4 regions of the Streptomyces sp. QH1-20 genome follow, and region 2 is predicted to be linked to each of the others. Evidence: riboswitches for the same ligand, from Rfam matches in the RefSeq annotation. Region 2 holds a riboswitch; each other region holds the start of a gene.

Region 1 (4,167 bases), 410 kb from region 2:
GGCAGCCGGAGGCCGTTGCCGTCGGCGGCGCCGAGCGGTCCGTAGGGGCCGGCGCCCGGCTGGGCCGGGCTCGCGTAGGCGGCGCTCCACAGTGAGCCGCCGAGCGCGGCGGCCGAGGTGCCGACGACGGCCGCGCGCAGGAAGGTGCGACGTTCCACGGTCACTCCAGGGGAGTTGGGGGGTGCCTCGTCACCGACCGGCGGCGAGGCCTGGTCTCCCGGACCATAAAAGCGCAGAGTTGACAGTACATCAACAAAAGGTGAATCCGGAGTGATCCCCTTCCGGGCCGATCCGCGACGTCGCCCGGAGTACCCGCGATAATCCGCCCGTTGGACAAGGTGATCAATTGCCTCGGCACACGGGAATCCCCCTGCTCCGGATCCCGCGTACCCGGAGCAGGGGGATGAACACCAAAGGCTCTGGGCCGTCAGTGCCCGTCGTGCGCGCTGTTCCCGGAACCGTTGCCCGACAGGATCGGGATCTCGTCCAGGATGTGCGACAGCTGGTCGTCCCCGTCGCTGATCGTGGAGTTGTCGGTGCACTGCTGCTGCTGCTGCGAGGTGAGGATCGGGATGTCCTGGATACCGATGTTGAGCAGCGCGATGAGGGACTGGACACCGATCTTGCCGATACCCAGGCACGGCTTGTTGAGCGTGCCCTGGATCAGGCTCATCTGCGGGCTTTGCTCGCCGCCGGTCTTGGTGTTGCCGTAACCGGTCTTCGCGGCGTTGCCATTGGCGACGTCACCGTTGTCGTTGCCGATCGCCATCGCGGGAGCGGTGATGGCGCCGACCGCGGAAACCGTCATCGCGGTCGTGGCGAGTACCTTCTTGAGCACGTCCATGCCTTTCGATCGATTAGCGCCCCTCACAAGGAAGCGACCTGAGTAACTCCGGTCGATTTAAGAAGTTCCGGACATTCACTCATTTGAGCCAGCCGGATCATGAGCGGCGCCATCGAAAGGCAGGCGGCAAACGGCCACCGACCCGCCCGGGAGAGCGGGCAGGTAATTGCGCACGCACGCGTGGCGCACTTCCGGGGCGACCAATGGGGTGACGGCACCCGGGTGTTTCGGATTCGGCTGGTAGCGTGCTGCGCGCAGCGGTGCCTCCGCAGCCGTCAGCCCGCCCGGACTGTGCCCCCACAAGAGCGTCCGGGCGGGCTTTTGAACAGCCTCAAGGGCTACTTGACGCGGCCGTACCAGACACTGTTCGTCCAGATCTTCTCCAGCCGCACGGACTTGCCCGGCTTCGGAGAGTGCCAGATCTGATTCTTCCCGGCGTAGATCCCCACGTGGTAGACGTTGCTGCCCGAGTGGAAGAACACCAGGTCGCCCGGCTGACGCGAGCCGGCCGAAAGATGCCTGGTCTTGTTGTACTGCGAAGCCGCGGTGCGCGGCAGTGCCTTGCCCGCCTTCTTGAAGGCGTACAGCGTCAGGCCCGAGCAGTCGAAACGGTTCGGACCGGTGGCGCCGTACTGATACGGCGACCCCTTCTTCGAGGCCGCGATCTGCAGCGCCTTCGTTCCCGGAGTCGCCGCCTGTGCGTCGGTTGCCAGTGTCGGGATCAGCATCGACGCGGTGACGGTGGCTGCGGTCAGAACCGATGCGGTTCCGGCCCGGGAAAGCAGTGCAGGTATGCCAGGGAACGCAGACATGCCAAAGCCCTTCGTCATCCGCCTACGAAAGGTGACCTGTCGGGTTCGGGCTGACAAAGTTGCCCGGCCACATACGTGGCTTCACCCCAAGAACCACTGCCATCGTGGTTCGTCGTGCTTGGGTCTCCCGCTCCTGCCGATCCTTGATCTGTATCTGCACCCGGACGGCGGCAGGACTCGGCGTCCGCCCGGGTCGCCCGCCTCTGTGACGGGTTCTTGTGTTCGAGCAGAGATCCTGCATCATCAACAGCTGAAAATCAGAGCCCAAACGGCCTTCTGTGAACTTGTTCACTTCGCGTCGCCCCAAGGAACCGGGGGCTGATTTCACCCCGCCCGAACCCCTGTCAACAGCCCCCGTACAGCGGAAATCGGCGTCGATCGACGCCTGAAAGCGGCTGGATATCAAGGGAGTTACCGGCGGTCGCGGCCGATACCCGCCGGGCACCGGGAGGGCGGTCCCACGCGCACGCCCGCCGGTTCCGTGGGGCCGCCCCGCCCGATGACTGAATGACAGCCTCCGCATTATCCGCGGCCAGGGCGGACTGACGGGTGGTGAGCGGCCGGGGCCCTCGCGTTCGACTGTGGCGACCACGGATCCTTCACTCACCCCCGAAGCGTGGACAGCTCCCCACTTGATGCTACGGTCGACCCATTAAGTGGGGAACAGCCCCCGCTTGATCTCCGGTCATGCCCCGGACGACGAAGGGAACGCCTGTGTCCACGCCAACCCTCGAGGACCTCACACCCGCCGGCACGGACTTCACCAAGGACCCGTATCCGCTCTACGCGAGCCTGCGGGAGCGGGGTCCCGTCCATCGGGTGCGGACCCCCGACGGACGCGAGTCCTGGCTGATCGTCGGCAACGACGAGGCCCGGGCCGCCCTGACGGACCCCCGGCTGCGCAACGACATCCGCTACTCGCCGGACTGGGAGGACGACGGCGGCTACGCGATCGGGCTGAACATGCTCCAGGTCGACCCGCCGCACCACACGCGTCTGCGCAAGTTCGTCGCCAAGGAATTCACCCCGCGCCGCATCGAGGAGCTGCGCCCCCGCATCGCGCGGTGGACCGGCGAACTCCTGGACGCGATGCTGCCGCTCGGCCGCGCCGACCTCGTGGACTCCTTCGCGCTGCCGCTGCCGCTGACGGTCATCTGCGAACTGCTCGGGGTGCCCGTCGGTGACCGCGCCGCCTTCCGCGAGTGGTCCAACGAGGTCGTCCTCCCCAGCAGCCCGGAGGCCGCCGGTGCCGCCGCCCAGGCGATGACCGCGTACTTCGTGTCGCTCATCGAGGCCAAGCGGCAGGACCCCGGCGACGATCTCCTCAGCGCCCTGACCACCGCCACGGACGACGACGGCGACCGGCTCTCGTCCGACGAACTGCTGGGCATGGCCTTCGTTCTGCTCGTCGCCGGCCACGAGACCACCGTCAACCTCATCTCCAGCGGCGTCCACGAGCTGCTGCGCCACCCCGACCAGCTGGCGGCGCTGCGCGCCGACTGGTCCCTGCTCGACGGCGCGATCGAGGAGATGCTCCGCTACGACTGCCCGGTGGAGCGGTGCGCCTTCCGCTACACCGCCGAGCCGGTGGAGATCGGCGGCACCACCATCCCCGCCAGGGAACCGGTGATCGTCGTGCTCGCCGCGGCGGCCCGCGATCCCCGGCACTTCCCCGAGCCCGACCGCTTCGACATCCGCCGCGAGTCCCGTGGGCACCTGGCCTTCGGCCACGGTATCCACCACTGCATCGGTGCCCCGCTCGCCCGGATGGAGGCGGCCATCGCCCTCAAGGCCCTGCTGGAGCGCTGCCCGGACCTCGCCTTCGACATCGACCCCGCCGCTCTCACCTGGCGTCCCAGCATGGCGCTGCGCGGGCTGCTCACCCTGCCCGTGAGGTTCACGCCGCAGCGGTAGCGCGGCTTCCCGGGGCGGACATACGGATGGCCCGGACCCGTCGGAGACCGACGGGTCCGGGCCACTGCCGTGCCGGGCGCCTCAGCCGCCCGCACCGGCGGGCGGGCGGCTGTCGGGCACCTCGCGGCCCGGGAAGATGTCGCCCCGCTCGTCCGGCTGCACGCCGCCCCGCTCGCGCAGCGGCGGGAGCACCGCGTCCAGTTCCTGGTCGTTCGCCGGGTGGGCGGCCTCGGCGGCGCCGCGCAGGACGTCGCGGCTCACCGCGTCGCGGGCCGCACTGAGCCGGACCACGTAACCGTCCCGGGCCAGGGCGTACTCATGAGAGCCCGCCGTGGAGCGGTACCACGTGCGGCCCTCCCGCTCGCAGGTCACCTCTCCGCCGCCCGTACCGAAGACGGAGCCCTCCGCGCAGTTCGCCTCGGTCAGCGTGCCTCGGTCGACGGTCAGCCACAGCACCGCGCCGCCCTTGGCGTAGGCGAGGGAGAAGCCGTCGTCGCCGATGACGCCGACGGACTGGGCGGCCGGCTCGAAGCCCGGGACGCTCGTGACGTGGATCAGCTCGATCGCGGTCTCGATGGCCCGGGCCCGGGCTTCGAG
Region 2 (4,167 bases):
CCCGGGTGCCGCCCGTCCCGGTCGGGGAAAGCGGCGAAAGCGTCGGCTTGGCCGTCCGCGGTGGGAATCTGCAGAGACTTGGTGGGCATGGCGGATCATCCTTCCTTGCTCCGACGCCCGCGCACAAGGGTTGAGGTCAACGACAGGCCAGGGCCCGCCGGCCCCCGCCCGCCCTCACGCCCAGAGCGAAACCGCGTCCGATCCGTTGCCGCGCCGAGCCCCGCTGCGCCATGCTCACCACAACGATCTGTACGTCCTGTACATTTTTCACGGACGAGGAGTGCCACCATGCACCGACCCACGGCCCGCTATGTCCTGCCCGAGTTCACGGAGCGCACGAGCACCGGCGCCCGCACGACGGACCCGTACTCCAAGCTGCTGTCCGAGCGCATCGTCTTTCTGGGCACGCAGATCGACGACACCTGTGCCAGCGATGTGATCGCGCAGTTCATGTACCTCGAACACGCGGATCCCGAGCGGGACATCTCCCTCTACATCAATTCCCCCGGCGGCTCCTTCTCCGCCATGTGCGCCATCTACGACACGATGCGCTACATCGGCTGCGACGTGGAGACGATCTGCCTGGGCCAGGCCGCCTCGTCCGCCGCCGTGCTGCTCACCGCCGGCACCCCGGGCAAGCGACTGGCGCTGCCGAACGCGCGCGTCCTCATCCACCAGCCCTCCCTCGGCGAACCGGTCCAGGGTCAGCTCTCCGATCTGGAGATCCAGGCGGGGGAGATGTCGCGCAGGCGGGACACGCTGACGGGGATGCTCGTGCGGCACACGGGGCAGAGCGTGGAGCGGGTCGCCCGGGACATCGAGCGGGACACCGTCTTCGACGCCGAGACCGCGGTGGCGTACGGGCTGGTCGACCGGCTCACCTCGAGCCGCAAGGGCCCGGGCGCGCCGCTCGGCGCGAGGTGAGCGGCGATGTGGCCGCCCCAACTGCCACCCCTGCCCGCCCTGACCCGCGCCGAGGGCGAGTTGGTGGACCGGTATCTGGAAGTACTGGATCTCCTGGGCCGGATCAACCCGGCCCGCGCGCATGACACGTACGCCGGGCTACGGGCGGCGCAGGCTCTCGTGGTCGCGGCGACGGGGCTGCGCGACGCGTTGACGCTCATGCACGAGCGAGGCGAACGCGAGGTGCACATCGGAACACTCACACGGGCGATGCTGGTCCTGGACGGGGAGCGGCGGGCCGCACGGGTCACCATGCCGCCGAACACGCCGGGCTGATGAGCCCGGACGCGCGCCGGAACGACCGGCCGGGCGACACCTCAACGCGATCTCCCGCAGACAGCGGACCCTGCGTAGACATCGCGCAGTGATCGATCCGAGCCGCGCGCGTACGAGGCGATCGCGGAGATCAACTCGCCGCAGGTGAACGGCTCAACAGGGTTGAGCGGTGGGCGCCAAACCGTCCGGTGTCCACCCGAACATGCCAGAGGTGACCAGGCTCACATATCACCGGATCCTCTCGGAATCCGTGCCGCGGCTGCGCCAAGATCCAGGCGACGACAAGACCCCGCCACCGCGGCGGGGCGGTCCGGGCGGACGCCGAATCCTGCCGCCGCCCGGATGACTGGTCGACACGAGTGCATCGGCAGGAGTGGAGGACCCGAGTACGGCGGGACGACCGGCACCACTGGTCGTCCCTTGGGGTGAAGCCGCCTCGGCGGCCGGGCATCTTCGCCTGCCCGAACCCGACAGGTCATCCTTCATAGGCGGCAGACGAAGGGTTGCGTATGGCCGCGCACAAACGACCAACGAAGTTCTCCAGGGCCAAGGCCGCCTCGGCCCTCACCCTCGCAGCCGTCGGCGCCTCGGTGCTGGTGCCCGGCGGTTCGCCCGACGCCGAGGCCGCGAACGTCTCCACCCTCGCCCTGCGGATAGCGGAATCGAAGCAGGGCGCTCCCTACCAGTGGGGCGCGACAGGACCGTACAGCTTCGACTGCTCGGGGCTGACGCAGTACTCGTACAAGCGGGTCGGTAAAAAGCTGCCCCGCACCGCCGCCGCCCAGTACAACCGCGTCCGCCATGTCCCCGGCTCCGCCCGCCAACGCGGGGACCTGGTGTTCTTCCACTCCGCCGGCGGCGTCTATCACGTGGGCATCTACGTCGGGAACGGCAGGATCCTGCACGCTCCCAAGACCGGCGCGGTCGTCCGCCACGAGCGGATCTGGACCAGAAGCGTCAGCTACGGCCGCGTGAACTGAAAGCGCCGGCGGTGGCGTGCCACGAAGGCCGCCCCCGCCACCGTCCTCGCCTCCCTGTGCGCCGACGCGGCAACGGGTGTGTTCCCACCCGCCGCCGGCGGACACGACTGTGGTGCCGCGGCCCCTCGTTCGCGACGCGGGGCCGCCGGCCCCGACCGGGCACACGGTCGCCTTCACCGGCAGCGATCCGGAACGGGTAAGGGCGCGCCTGCCCGCCGGTGACCTGCCCGAGCCGCTCGACCCGCCTTGTCCGCGAACACCGTGCGATCACGGTGGCCGCCCCTGGGCCGGGTGGTGGACCCCTCGGCCTCCTCACGGCCACGGGGCCCACCGCCCGGCCCACAGCCGCGCGGGGTGATCAGGGCACGGGCACGGTCCAGGGCAGACAGATCCAGACCGTCTTGCCGCCGTCGGCGGTCGGGGTGACCGACAGTCTGCCGCCGCGCTCGGCGGTCAGACAGCGGATGATGACCATGCCGCGGCCGTTGTCCTGCTGGACGGCGGCGGGCAGCCTTCTCGGATAGCGGGGGTGACTGTCCGTGACGCCGATGCGCAGCTGCTCCTCCCGGTCGAGCCGGACGTCCACGGTGAAGGTGGGCGACTGGCCGCGGGTGTGCTGCACGGCGTTGGTGGCGAGTTCGGAGACGATCAGCCGAACCGTGTCGGCGTCCTCGGTGCCGTCCGCCAGCCCCCATTCCGCCAGTACACGCGCGACATAGCGGCGCGCGTCGGACACCGAGGCGGGGGCGCTCGGCAGGGTTACGGTTGCTTCCTGGTGATCCGCCATGGCGCTGTCCCTTTCCTACCGAGGCCGGACTCCGACGCGTGAGCCAAGGAACTGACGCGGTGACGCCGGGAGCGATCTCGGACGGCTCTTCGTCACAGAGTGCCACCGTCGGCGTCCGAGAGTGAGCGATCCACCGGAAAATGCATATATCTGTCGCTCGAAGCGGTGAACTCTGCCGGGAGCGACCACATTTGGGTGGCGCACTCGTCTATTGACACTGACGTATGGATGTGGACGTGTTCACCTTGGTCGAAAGGGAATACCCATGCGCTACGGACCCGCGGTGCGTCGCCGCAAGCTCGGCGCGGAGCTGCGCCGCCAGCGTGAACTGGCCGAGCTGACCAGCCGGGAGGCGGCCTGCGCGGTGGGCTGGCACCAGTCGAAGGTGAGCCGGATCGAGACGGGCTGCAGTGGCGTGAAGCCCTCGGACGTCGCCCTGTTGCTGGATGCCTACCAGGTGACCGACCCGGAACTGCGCGCACTGCTGGGGGCGCTGTGCGGCGCGGGGTCGGCGGATCCGGGTGAGGGCGCGGGGGCCCGGCGGGGCTGGTGGTACGCCTACCGCGACCGACTGCCGCCCGCCTACCTCGACTTCATCAGCCTGGAGTCCGAGGCCTCCCACCTGCGCACCCTGGAGACCACGGTGGTGCCGGGGCTGTTGCAGACGCCGGAGTACGCGCGCGCGGTGACCCGCGCGGCGCTGAACGACCCACCTCCGGAGCAGGTCGAGGAGTTGGTGCGGGTGCGGATGGCCCGTCAGTCGGTACTGCGGGGCGAGCGTCCGCTGGAGTTGTGCGCGGTGCTGGACGAGGCGGTACTGCGTCATGAGGTCGGCGGGCGCGAGGTGATGGCGGGGCAGTTACGGCACCTGGTGACCACGGGACACATGAAGCATGTGCGACTGCATGTGCTCCCGTTCTCCGCAGGCAGTCATATCGGCATCACAGGCCCTTTCGTTATTTTCTCATTTCCGCGCATTGCAGATCTGGATGTGGTGGTTCTCGACCACTTGACGAGTAGCCTCTATCTGGAGCGGAAAGAAGACCTCCGGGCGTACGGTTCCGCTTTCGCCACCCTGCGCACCCGCGCCCTCTCGCACGAGAACTCGTTGGACTACATCGCCGGGCTCCATGACGGCGCGTGAGGAGGCACCATGCCCGC
Region 3 (4,167 bases), 2.1 Mb from region 2:
GACCGTGGCCGAGGACGTAGTGAGGCTGCCGTCTGTCCCGGGAGGGTTTTCGGCCGGGAGCGTTCAGCGCCCGTTCGGAGCCCTGGTGCCGGGGGGAGCCGGCCGGGTGTCAGCCGGGTGTCAGCCCTTGAAGCGCGGGAAGGCGCTGCGGCCGGCGTAGACCGCGGCGTCGTCGAGGATCTCCTCGATGCGCAGCAGCTGGTTGTACTTGGCGACGCGCTCGGAGCGGGCCGGGGCGCCGGTCTTGATCTGGCCGCAGTTGGTGGCGACGGCCAGGTCGGCGATGGTGACGTCCTCGGTCTCGCCGGAGCGGTGGGACATCATGCACTTGAAGCCGTTGCGCTGGGCGAGCTCGACGGCGTCGAGGGTCTCGGTCAGCGAACCGATCTGGTTGACCTTGACCAGCAGGGCGTTGGCGGCGCCCTCCTCGATGCCGCGGCCGAGGCGCTCGGGGTTGGTGACGAACAGGTCGTCACCGACGATCTGGACCTTGTCGCCGAGACGCTCGGTGAGGGTCTTCCAACCGTCCCAGTCGTCCTCGAACAGCGGGTCCTCGATGGAGACCAGCGGGTACGCGGCGACGAGCTCCGCGTAGTAGTCCGTCATCTCGGCGGCCGAGCGGGACTTGCCCTCGAACTCGTACGAGCCGTCCTTGAAGAACTCGGACGCGGCGACGTCGAGCGCGAGCGCGACGTCCTGGCCGGGGGTGTAACCGGCCTCCTTGATGGCCTCGAGGATGAGGTCGAGGGCTTCGCGGTTGGAGCCGAGGTTCGGGGCGAAGCCGCCCTCGTCGCCGAGGCCGGTGGACAGGCCCTTGCGCTTCAGGACGGCCTTGAGGGTGTGGTAGACCTCGGTGCCCCAGCGCAGCGCCTCGGAGAAGGACTCCGCGCCGATCGGCGCGATCATGAACTCCTGGATGTCCACGTTGGAGTCGGCGTGCGACCCACCGTTGAGGATGTTCATCATCGGAACGGGCAGCAGGTGCGCGTTCGGGCCGCCGAGGTAGCGGAAGAGCGGCAGGTCGGACGCCTCGGAGGCGGCGTGCGCGACGGCGAGGGAGACGCCGAGGATGGCGTTGGCGCCGAGCGAGCCCTTGTTGTCGGTGGCGTCCAGGTCGAACATGGCCTGGTCGATCAGGCGCTGCTCGGTGGCGTCGTAGCCGACGAGCTCCGGGCCGATCTGCTCGATGACGGCGAGGACGGCCTTCTCGACACCCTTGCCGAGGTAGCGGTTCTTGTCACCGTCACGGAGCTCGATGGCCTCGAAGGCGCCGGTGGAGGCGCCGGACGGCACGGCCGCACGGCCCGTGGAGCCGTCGTCGAGGCCGACCTCGACCTCGACCGTGGGGTTGCCTCGCGAGTCGAGGATCTCGCGAGCTACGACGACGTCGATAGACGGCACGTGCGTCTCCTTCGTGTGTGTCTGAAGTTCTGCCCCCGAGCCTAACGGGCTCCGGGGGTTCCCCCCGCCGGTGGACCACCTGGCGAGCCGAAAAACCGCACAAATGCCGAGATCATCGGACGAACAGCCGATGTGTTCGCCGAGCGGAGAATCCGGACACGGGGCAACGCCCGGGTCCAAAAACGGCGGAGCCCCGCTCCGGCGCGCCCCGGGGGGAAGGCGCGTCGGAGCGGGGCGGTCCGCTGTGAACACCGGTGGCACGGCGGAGGCCGGCCCGCCGGATCAGCTGAGGTGCAGCTGCTGGCCCACGAAGATCAGGTCGGCGTTCTCGACGACGTCCTTGTTGAGCTCGTGCAGCTTCTGCCAGCCGCCCTTGACCTTCTTGGCCTCGGCGATCTTGGCGAGGGTGTCGCCGGCCTTGACCTCGTACTCGCCGTCGCCCTTCTTGAAGGACTTCGGGGTGGCCTTCGGGGCCGGGGCCGGAGCGTCGTCCTCGTCCTCGGACTGGAGCTGCGGGGCGGCGGCCTTCGGGGCGGCCTGCTGCTTCGGGGCCTGACGCTCGCTGCGGTCCGCGTGCGACTTGGTGGAGGTGCCGCGCGAGGAGGAGGAGGAGGAGGAGGAGCCGGAGGTGTCGACGTCGGCCTTGGCGCCACCGGCGCTCAGACCGGGCACCGCGCAGCCCCAGGCACCCGGGCCCTGCATGGCGAGCAGCTTCTCGGCGACGGCGATCTGCTGGCCCTTGGTGGCGTGGTCGGCGCGGTCGGCGTAGGCCTGGCCGCCGGCGGCGTTCCAGGAGGACTGCGAGAACTGCAGACCGCCGTAGTAGCCGTTGCCGGTGTTGATGGACCAGTTGCCACCGGACTCGCACTGCGCGACGGCGTCCCAGGTGTCGACGGAGGCGGCGCTGGCGGAGGTCGCGGCCATCAGGGGCGCGGCGACGGCGACACCGGCGACGCCGGCGAGCGTGACGATACGAACGGCCTTGGACGGACGACGGTGCTTGCCCTTGGACATGAGTCGGTTTCCTCACCGACGCCTACGAGGTGAGCTGTCGGGTTCGGGCTGTGAGTTGCCCGGCCTGGTGTGCGGTGCACACTCGGCTTCACCCCAAGCCGTCCCGCCCCTGTCGATCATGTGATCGGCTGGACCGTTCCGGCGCCTACCTTGGTTCCCCCGCTCCTGCCTACGGCGCTTTCGCGACGACCCCTCCGGCCGCCGGCAGGATTCGGCGTGGCGACCGTGGTGCTCGCGGTGGCGAGCGGTGACGACGTTAGACACAGCTGGCGTACGGGTTCAAACCCCTGATTCCAGCCACAGTTGCCTCTTGTTACCCGCGGGAACACCTTGTTTCCGCAGGTGAGAGACCATGAACAAACTCCGGATGACTGCCGTCCGACCAGAAGTCAACGAGACCCATGTCTCACTTTCGACTGGAACGGACATTCCCCGCGAAGTCTGCTCTATTTACCGGCTTTTTTCTTGACCTCAAGCTTCTGACCAGGCTGGATCAGGTCCGGATCGTCCCCTACCACCTTCTTGTTGTCCTGGTAGAGGGAGGACCAGCCGCCCTCGACGGAGTGCTGCTCCGCAATGGCTGACAGATTGTCACCAGGGCGCACCGTGTAGTCGCCGGCGCCCGGTTGGTCCGTGCGTGCGCCCCCGTCCCGCGAGGCGCGGCCGTCGTCCGAACGCGGCGTCCCGGCGTGGTCCTTGTCCGTGCCCGTGCCGTCCGTGCCGTCGGGCGTCGGCGTGCCGGAGGAGCCCGTGTCCGTGCCGGGCGTGCCCGAGGGGGCGCCGGGCGTGGTCGAGGGGATCTCGGTGGGGTCGTCCGTGGAGGGCTTGCGGTGCTTGCCGCCCTCCGACGAACCGTCCGTGGGCTGAGTGGACTCGCCGGGCACCGGCTCGGTGGGCTTGCCGGACGGCTCGTCGGTCCCCGTGGGAGCGGACGGCGAGGAAGAGGAGTCGGGAGAGGACGGAGACGGCGAGGAGGAGGGCGAGGACGGCTTCTCGGAGGGAGAGGGCTTCCCGGAGGAGTCGGGCTTCTCGGAGGAGTCGGGAGAGGGGGTCGACGGCGTCGAAGGGGTGTCGCGCGTCGGCGCGGGCTTGGCGGGCGCCTCCGGCTCGGGGGTGTGCGTACTGCCCGGGTTGACCTCCGGCGCCTTGCCGCCCTTCGCGAGCCCCGAGGACACCGCGCAGCTCGGCCAGGCGTCCGGGCCCCGGCCGGCGAGGATCCGCTCGGCCACGGCGATCTGCTGCGAGCGGCTGGCGAGGTCGGGGCGCGGTGCGTAGTCCGTGCCGCCGTTCTGCTGCCACATCTCCTGCGTCATCTGCAGTCCGCCGAAGAAGCCGTTGCCGGAGTTGGAGCTCCAGACACCTCCGCTCTCGCACCGGGCGACCTTGTCCCACGTCTCGGCCTCGGCGGCGTTCGCGCCGGTGGCGGCGAGCAGCGGCATGGCGAGGGACGCGCCCGTCACCCCCGCCGCGACCACGATCGCCGGTACCTGACGGGGTCTGCGGTGTCTACCGTTGCCGGAGCGCATGCGTTGGCCTCTCGTTGGCGGCTCAGTTGATGGTGGTCGAACATAGCGACGGACCACGGGAGTCACAAGCCGGTGTAGCGGAGGTCACGCGAAGGTCACGTGAGTTGACGTATGGTCATCTGATACGCGCAGTGAATTCCACCGGAAGCGTGCGTAGACCACGCATAATCAGCCCGCCGCGCCACCTCAACTCCTCCGGGTCGGCCGCGAGTCGCAGGTCCGGCAG
Region 4 (4,167 bases), 4.7 Mb from region 2:
GCCCAGGGCGGCGAGGAGATCGTCCTCGCCACCGAGGCGGAAGGCGCCGAGGCCGCGCTCGACCGTCTGGCCAAGCTGGTCGCCGAGGGGCTCGAGGAGCTCCCGGAGACCGTCTGATTCACCGCGCATCGCGCCCGGCGGGGCCGCGGCGGCCGATCGAGGCCGTCGCGGCCCCGCTCTTTTGCCGGTGCGGACCCGTTTGTTTTGCGCGGGCGCACGGGATCCGAGGCCGCACCCGGAAATACCCGCCGCTCGCTCTCGACGGCGCTTTGAATAGCGGATTCTTGTTAAGAGCGGGCGCTCACCGTGTTTACGGATTGTTTCGGATTTCTCACTCTCCCGGCCCGCCCCACGCTCACCGGCCGCCGCAGCCGGTATTCACCCGGCGGCCGGCCGGCCCGCGCCTCGGCCAGCGCCCGGGCCCGCTCCGCGTCGCCCCGGGCGACGGCGTCGACGAGGGCCCCGTGGACCTCCCAGACCTCGACGGGCCGCAGCGGGGTCTCCGGTGCGTAGACCCAGGCGATCTTGAGTCGTAGCTGAGTGAGCAGGGCGGCGAGGCTGGGGCTGCCGGAGGCCTGGGCGAGGGTCTCGTCGAACCAGTCGCCCAGAGGGCGCAGTTCCGCCGTACGACCGCCCCGGGCGCGCTCCTGCCCCAGCCTGACCAGTCCGCGCAGCACCTTCAGATGGGCCTCCGTGCGGCGCTGGGCGGCACGTGCGGCGCCGAGCGGCTCCAGCAGGGCGCGGACGTCGAGGAGATCGGCGGCCTCCCGCTCACTGGGCTCGGCGACACAGGCCCCGGCGTGCCGGCGGGTGGTCACGAACCCCTCGGAGGCGAGGGTGCGCAGGGCCTCGCGCACCGGCACCCGGGAGACGCCGTAACGGCGGGCCAGTAACTCCTCGATGAGCCGGCTGCCGGGCGGGTGGACCCCGGAGACGATGTCGTCGCGGATCGCCGCGCACACGGCGTGCGCGGAAATGCGGCTGCCTTCTCGCGCTGCTTCGCCATTGCCGGTCACGTAGGGCCCCGCATCAGTGAACCTCCGCCTTAATCCCCGCGAAACGCGGCCGATTGACGACTGTTCGGCGACTCTATGGCAATAGCCATGGATTTCCGATGGGAGCCGGGAATCCATGGCTATTTTTTGGCCAACGGGCCGGTGGATACGCCCGGTCGACGCACGTTGGGGCCCAACGCGAAGGCCCCGGCAGGAGCCGGGGCCTTCGCGTTGGCGATGAGTGCGGGGGCTTTGGCCCCGGACGCGTCGATCAGACGCTGACGCCGTGCGCGCGCAGGTAGGCGACGGGGTCGATGTCGGAGCCGTAGTCGGCACCCGTACGGGCCTCGAAGTGCAGGTGCGGGCCGGTGACGTTGCCCGTGGAGCCGGAGATGCCGATCTGCTGCCCCGCGGTGACCGCCTGGCCGGCGCTGACGCTGATCGAGGAGAGGTGGCCGTACTGCGTGTAGGTGCCGTCGTTGTGCTTGATGACGACGTTGTTGCCGTACGCACCGCCCCAGCCGGCCTCGACGACCGTGCCGGCGCCCACGGACTGCACCGTGGAACCCTCGGCGGCGTGGAAGTCGACGCCGGTGTGGCTGCCGGAGGACCACAGGCCGCTGGAGGCCTTGTAGGAGGTGGAGACGTAACTGCCGTCGATCGGGGAGACGTAGGCGTTGAGGCGCTTGCGCTCCTCGTCGCGGGCGGCGCGCTCCTTCTCGGCGCGCTCGGCCTCGGCCTTGCGCTTGGCCTCGTCCGCGCGCTGCTTGGCGTCCGCGGCCTTCTGCTTCGCGTCGGCCTCCGCCTTCAGCCGCGCCTCGGCCTCGTAGGCGGCGCTCTGCTGGGTGTCGGCCTGGGCGTCGATCCGGTCGGCCGTCTCGTCACCCATGACGACGGCCTGGGTGAGGCCGGTGTCCTGGACGCGCGGGGCGTCGTCGGTGGCGGCGATCGCCGGAGCGGCGAAGCCGGCGACCACACCGGTGGCGGTGAGCGTGGCGATGCCCGCCACGTTCGCGCTCACACGGACGGCGCGGCTCGGACGACGATGCTTGCCAGTGGCACCTATGAACGCCATGGGTGTGGCCATTCCTTTCCTTCCTTCTCGCCTACCGGGTTAGCTGACGGGTTCGGAGCAGGAAGGTCTCCTACGGCTCCCTCCGGGAAGGGACCCGATTCACCCCAGGGACTGTGGGTCCCCGGCTCCCCTGGCTCGCGCCATTGGGGACTCGGCGATGACTGACCGGTGCCGCGGATGCGACTCACATCTGACGGTCAGCCGGACTGACGCTAATCGGGGTGCGTTTCGATCGACAAACAGAACCGAGGTTTTGTGTCGTACGCCACACGCCAGACATGCAACCTCTCCTTCAAAACGGACATAAGGGAGGCACGCGAGCCCCGTTGGTCTCGCGTGCCTCCCTTATGCGCTTATCCACGGACCAGTTGGCCGGGCCATGCGGACGCTGCCGGAGCGAGCCGGCCGTGACCGGCCATCGCTCCGACGTGCCGTCAGCCCTGGACGACCGTCACCGCTCCGATGCCCAGCGCCTTGACCGGCTCCAGGATCTCCGAGGCGTCACCGACGAGAACCGTCACGAGGCGGTCGGCCGGGAACGCGCTCACGACGGCCGCGGTGGCCTCCACGGTGCCCGTCTCCGCGAGGCGCTCGTACAGCCGCGCCTGGAAGTCGTCGGGCAGGTGCTGCTCGACCTGGTCGGCGAGCGTGCCCGCGACGGCGGCGGCCGTCTCGTACTTGAGCGGGGCGACGCCCACGAGGTTCTGCACGGCGACGTCGCGCTCGGCGTCGGTCAGCCCCTCGGCGGCCAGGGTGCGCAGCACGGTCCACAGGTCGGCCAGCGCCGGGCCGGTGGACGCGGTGTCGACCGAGCCGCTGATGGCGAGCATCGCGGCGCCGGTGCCGTCGGGCGCCGAGCGGAGCACCTGGCCGAAGGAGCGCACGCCGTAGGTGTAGCCCTTCTCCTCGCGCAGGACGCGGTCCAGGCGGGAGGTGAGGGTGCCGCCGAGGCAGTACGTGCCGAGCACCTGGGCGGGCCAGACGCGGTCGTGCCGGTCGCCGCCGATCCGGCCGATGAGGAGCTGGGTCTGCACCGCTCCGGGGCGGTCGACGATCACGACGCGCCCGGAGTCGTCCGCGGTGATCGGCGGTACCGGCCGGGGTTCGGCGGCGGAGCCGGTCCACGCGCCGAGGGACTCGGCCAGCGCCTTGTCGAGGTCGACGCCGGTGAAGTCGCCGACGACCACGGCGGTCGCCGTGGCGGGGCGGACGTGCGCCTCGTAGAAGGCGCGGACGGCGGCGGCGTCGATGCGCTCGACGGTCTCCTCGGTGCCCTGGCGGGGGCGGGACATCCGCGACTCGGCGGGGAAGAGCTCCTTGGAGAGCGCCACGGCGGCCCGGCGGGCGGGGTTGGCCAGCTCGTGCGGGATCTCGTCCAGCCGGTTGCGGACGAGGCGCTCGACCTCGCCCTCGGGGAACGCGGGGGCGCGCAGGGCGTCGGCGAGCAGGCCGAGCGCCTTGGACAGCCGGGAGGCCGGGACCTCCAGCGAGACCCGGACGCCGGGGTGGTCGGCATGCGCGTCGAGGGTGGCCCCGCAGCGCTCCAGCTCGGCCGTGAACTCCTCGGCGGTGTGCTTGTCGGTGCCCTCGGACAGGGCACGCGCCATGATCGTGGCGACGCCGTCGAGGCCCTGCGGCTCGGCGTCCAGGGGCGCCGCGAGGTTGATCTCGACGGCGACGACCTGCTGGCCGGGGCGGTGGCAGCGCAGCACGGTGAGGCCGTTGGGCAGCTCACCGCGCTCGGGGGCCGGGAAGGCCCACGGGGTGGCCTCGCCGGGCTGCGGCCGGGGGTGGAACTCCATCGAAGGGCCTGCGGTCTGCGTGCTGCTCGCGGGTGCGGCGTCGCTCACTGGGCCGTCTCGCTTTCCGTTGCGTTTCCTGCGTTCTCGTCGGCCTCGGGGGCGGTCGGCTCGTACACCAGCACGGCGCGGTTGTCGGGACGCAGCCGGGCCGCGGCGACCTCCCGCACCTCCTCGGCGGTGATGTCCAGGACCCGGTCGACCGCACTGAGAGCGAGCTGCGGGTCGCCGAACAGGACCGCGTAGCGGCACAGTTCGTCCGCGCGGCCGCTGACGGTGGCGAGCCGGTCCAGCCACT

The links. A riboswitch is a leader RNA that binds a small molecule or an ion and turns the genes downstream of it on or off. The one in region 2 is predicted to bind cyclic di-AMP.
Region 1: linked by a shared signal. The riboswitch ahead of AB8O64_RS03855 (C40 family peptidase) and the one ahead of AB8O64_RS05535 (C40 family peptidase) in region 2 are both predicted to bind cyclic di-AMP.
Region 3: linked by a shared signal. The riboswitch ahead of AB8O64_RS14870 (transglycosylase family protein) and the one ahead of AB8O64_RS05535 (C40 family peptidase) in region 2 are both predicted to bind cyclic di-AMP.
Region 4: linked by a shared signal. The riboswitch ahead of AB8O64_RS26915 (peptidoglycan DD-metalloendopeptidase family protein) and the one ahead of AB8O64_RS05535 (C40 family peptidase) in region 2 are both predicted to bind cyclic di-AMP.

The regions. Positions count from the first base shown of each region.
Region 1 is NZ_CP166299.1:815,996-820,162, forward strand. It holds gene AB8O64_RS03845 (alkaline phosphatase PhoX) at 1-158, opposite strand, end outside; gene AB8O64_RS03850 (rodlin) at 428-838, opposite strand; gene AB8O64_RS03855 (C40 family peptidase) at 1,183-1,656, opposite strand; cyclic di-AMP (ydaO/yuaA leader) riboswitch at 1,660-1,836, opposite strand; gene AB8O64_RS03860 (cytochrome P450) at 2,371-3,570, shown strand; gene AB8O64_RS03865 (hypothetical protein) at 3,652-4,167, opposite strand, start outside.
Region 2 is NZ_CP166299.1:1,230,857-1,235,023, forward strand. It holds gene AB8O64_RS05520 (dienelactone hydrolase family protein) at 1-89, opposite strand, end outside; gene AB8O64_RS05525 (ATP-dependent Clp protease proteolytic subunit) at 289-924, shown strand; gene AB8O64_RS05530 (hypothetical protein) at 931-1,239, shown strand; cyclic di-AMP (ydaO/yuaA leader) riboswitch at 1,549-1,745, shown strand; gene AB8O64_RS05535 (C40 family peptidase) at 1,749-2,219, shown strand; gene AB8O64_RS05540 (ATP-binding protein) at 2,578-3,006, opposite strand; gene AB8O64_RS05545 (helix-turn-helix domain-containing protein) at 3,272-4,150, shown strand; gene AB8O64_RS05550 (DUF397 domain-containing protein) at 4,160-4,167, shown strand, end outside.
Region 3 is NZ_CP166299.1:3,315,312-3,319,478, forward strand. It holds gene eno (phosphopyruvate hydratase) at 121-1,401, opposite strand; gene AB8O64_RS14870 (transglycosylase family protein) at 1,684-2,415, opposite strand; cyclic di-AMP (ydaO/yuaA leader) riboswitch at 2,420-2,602, opposite strand; gene AB8O64_RS14875 (transglycosylase family protein) at 2,862-3,941, opposite strand; gene AB8O64_RS14880 (cytochrome P450) at 4,057-4,167, opposite strand, start outside.
Region 4 is NZ_CP166299.1:5,931,413-5,935,579, reverse strand. It holds gene AB8O64_RS26925 (HPr family phosphocarrier protein) at 1-117, shown strand, start outside; gene AB8O64_RS26920 (GntR family transcriptional regulator) at 288-1,016, opposite strand; gene AB8O64_RS26915 (peptidoglycan DD-metalloendopeptidase family protein) at 1,267-2,070, opposite strand; cyclic di-AMP (ydaO/yuaA leader) riboswitch at 2,084-2,237, opposite strand; gene AB8O64_RS26910 (M16 family metallopeptidase) at 2,505-3,872, opposite strand; gene AB8O64_RS26905 (pitrilysin family protein) at 3,917-4,167, opposite strand, start outside.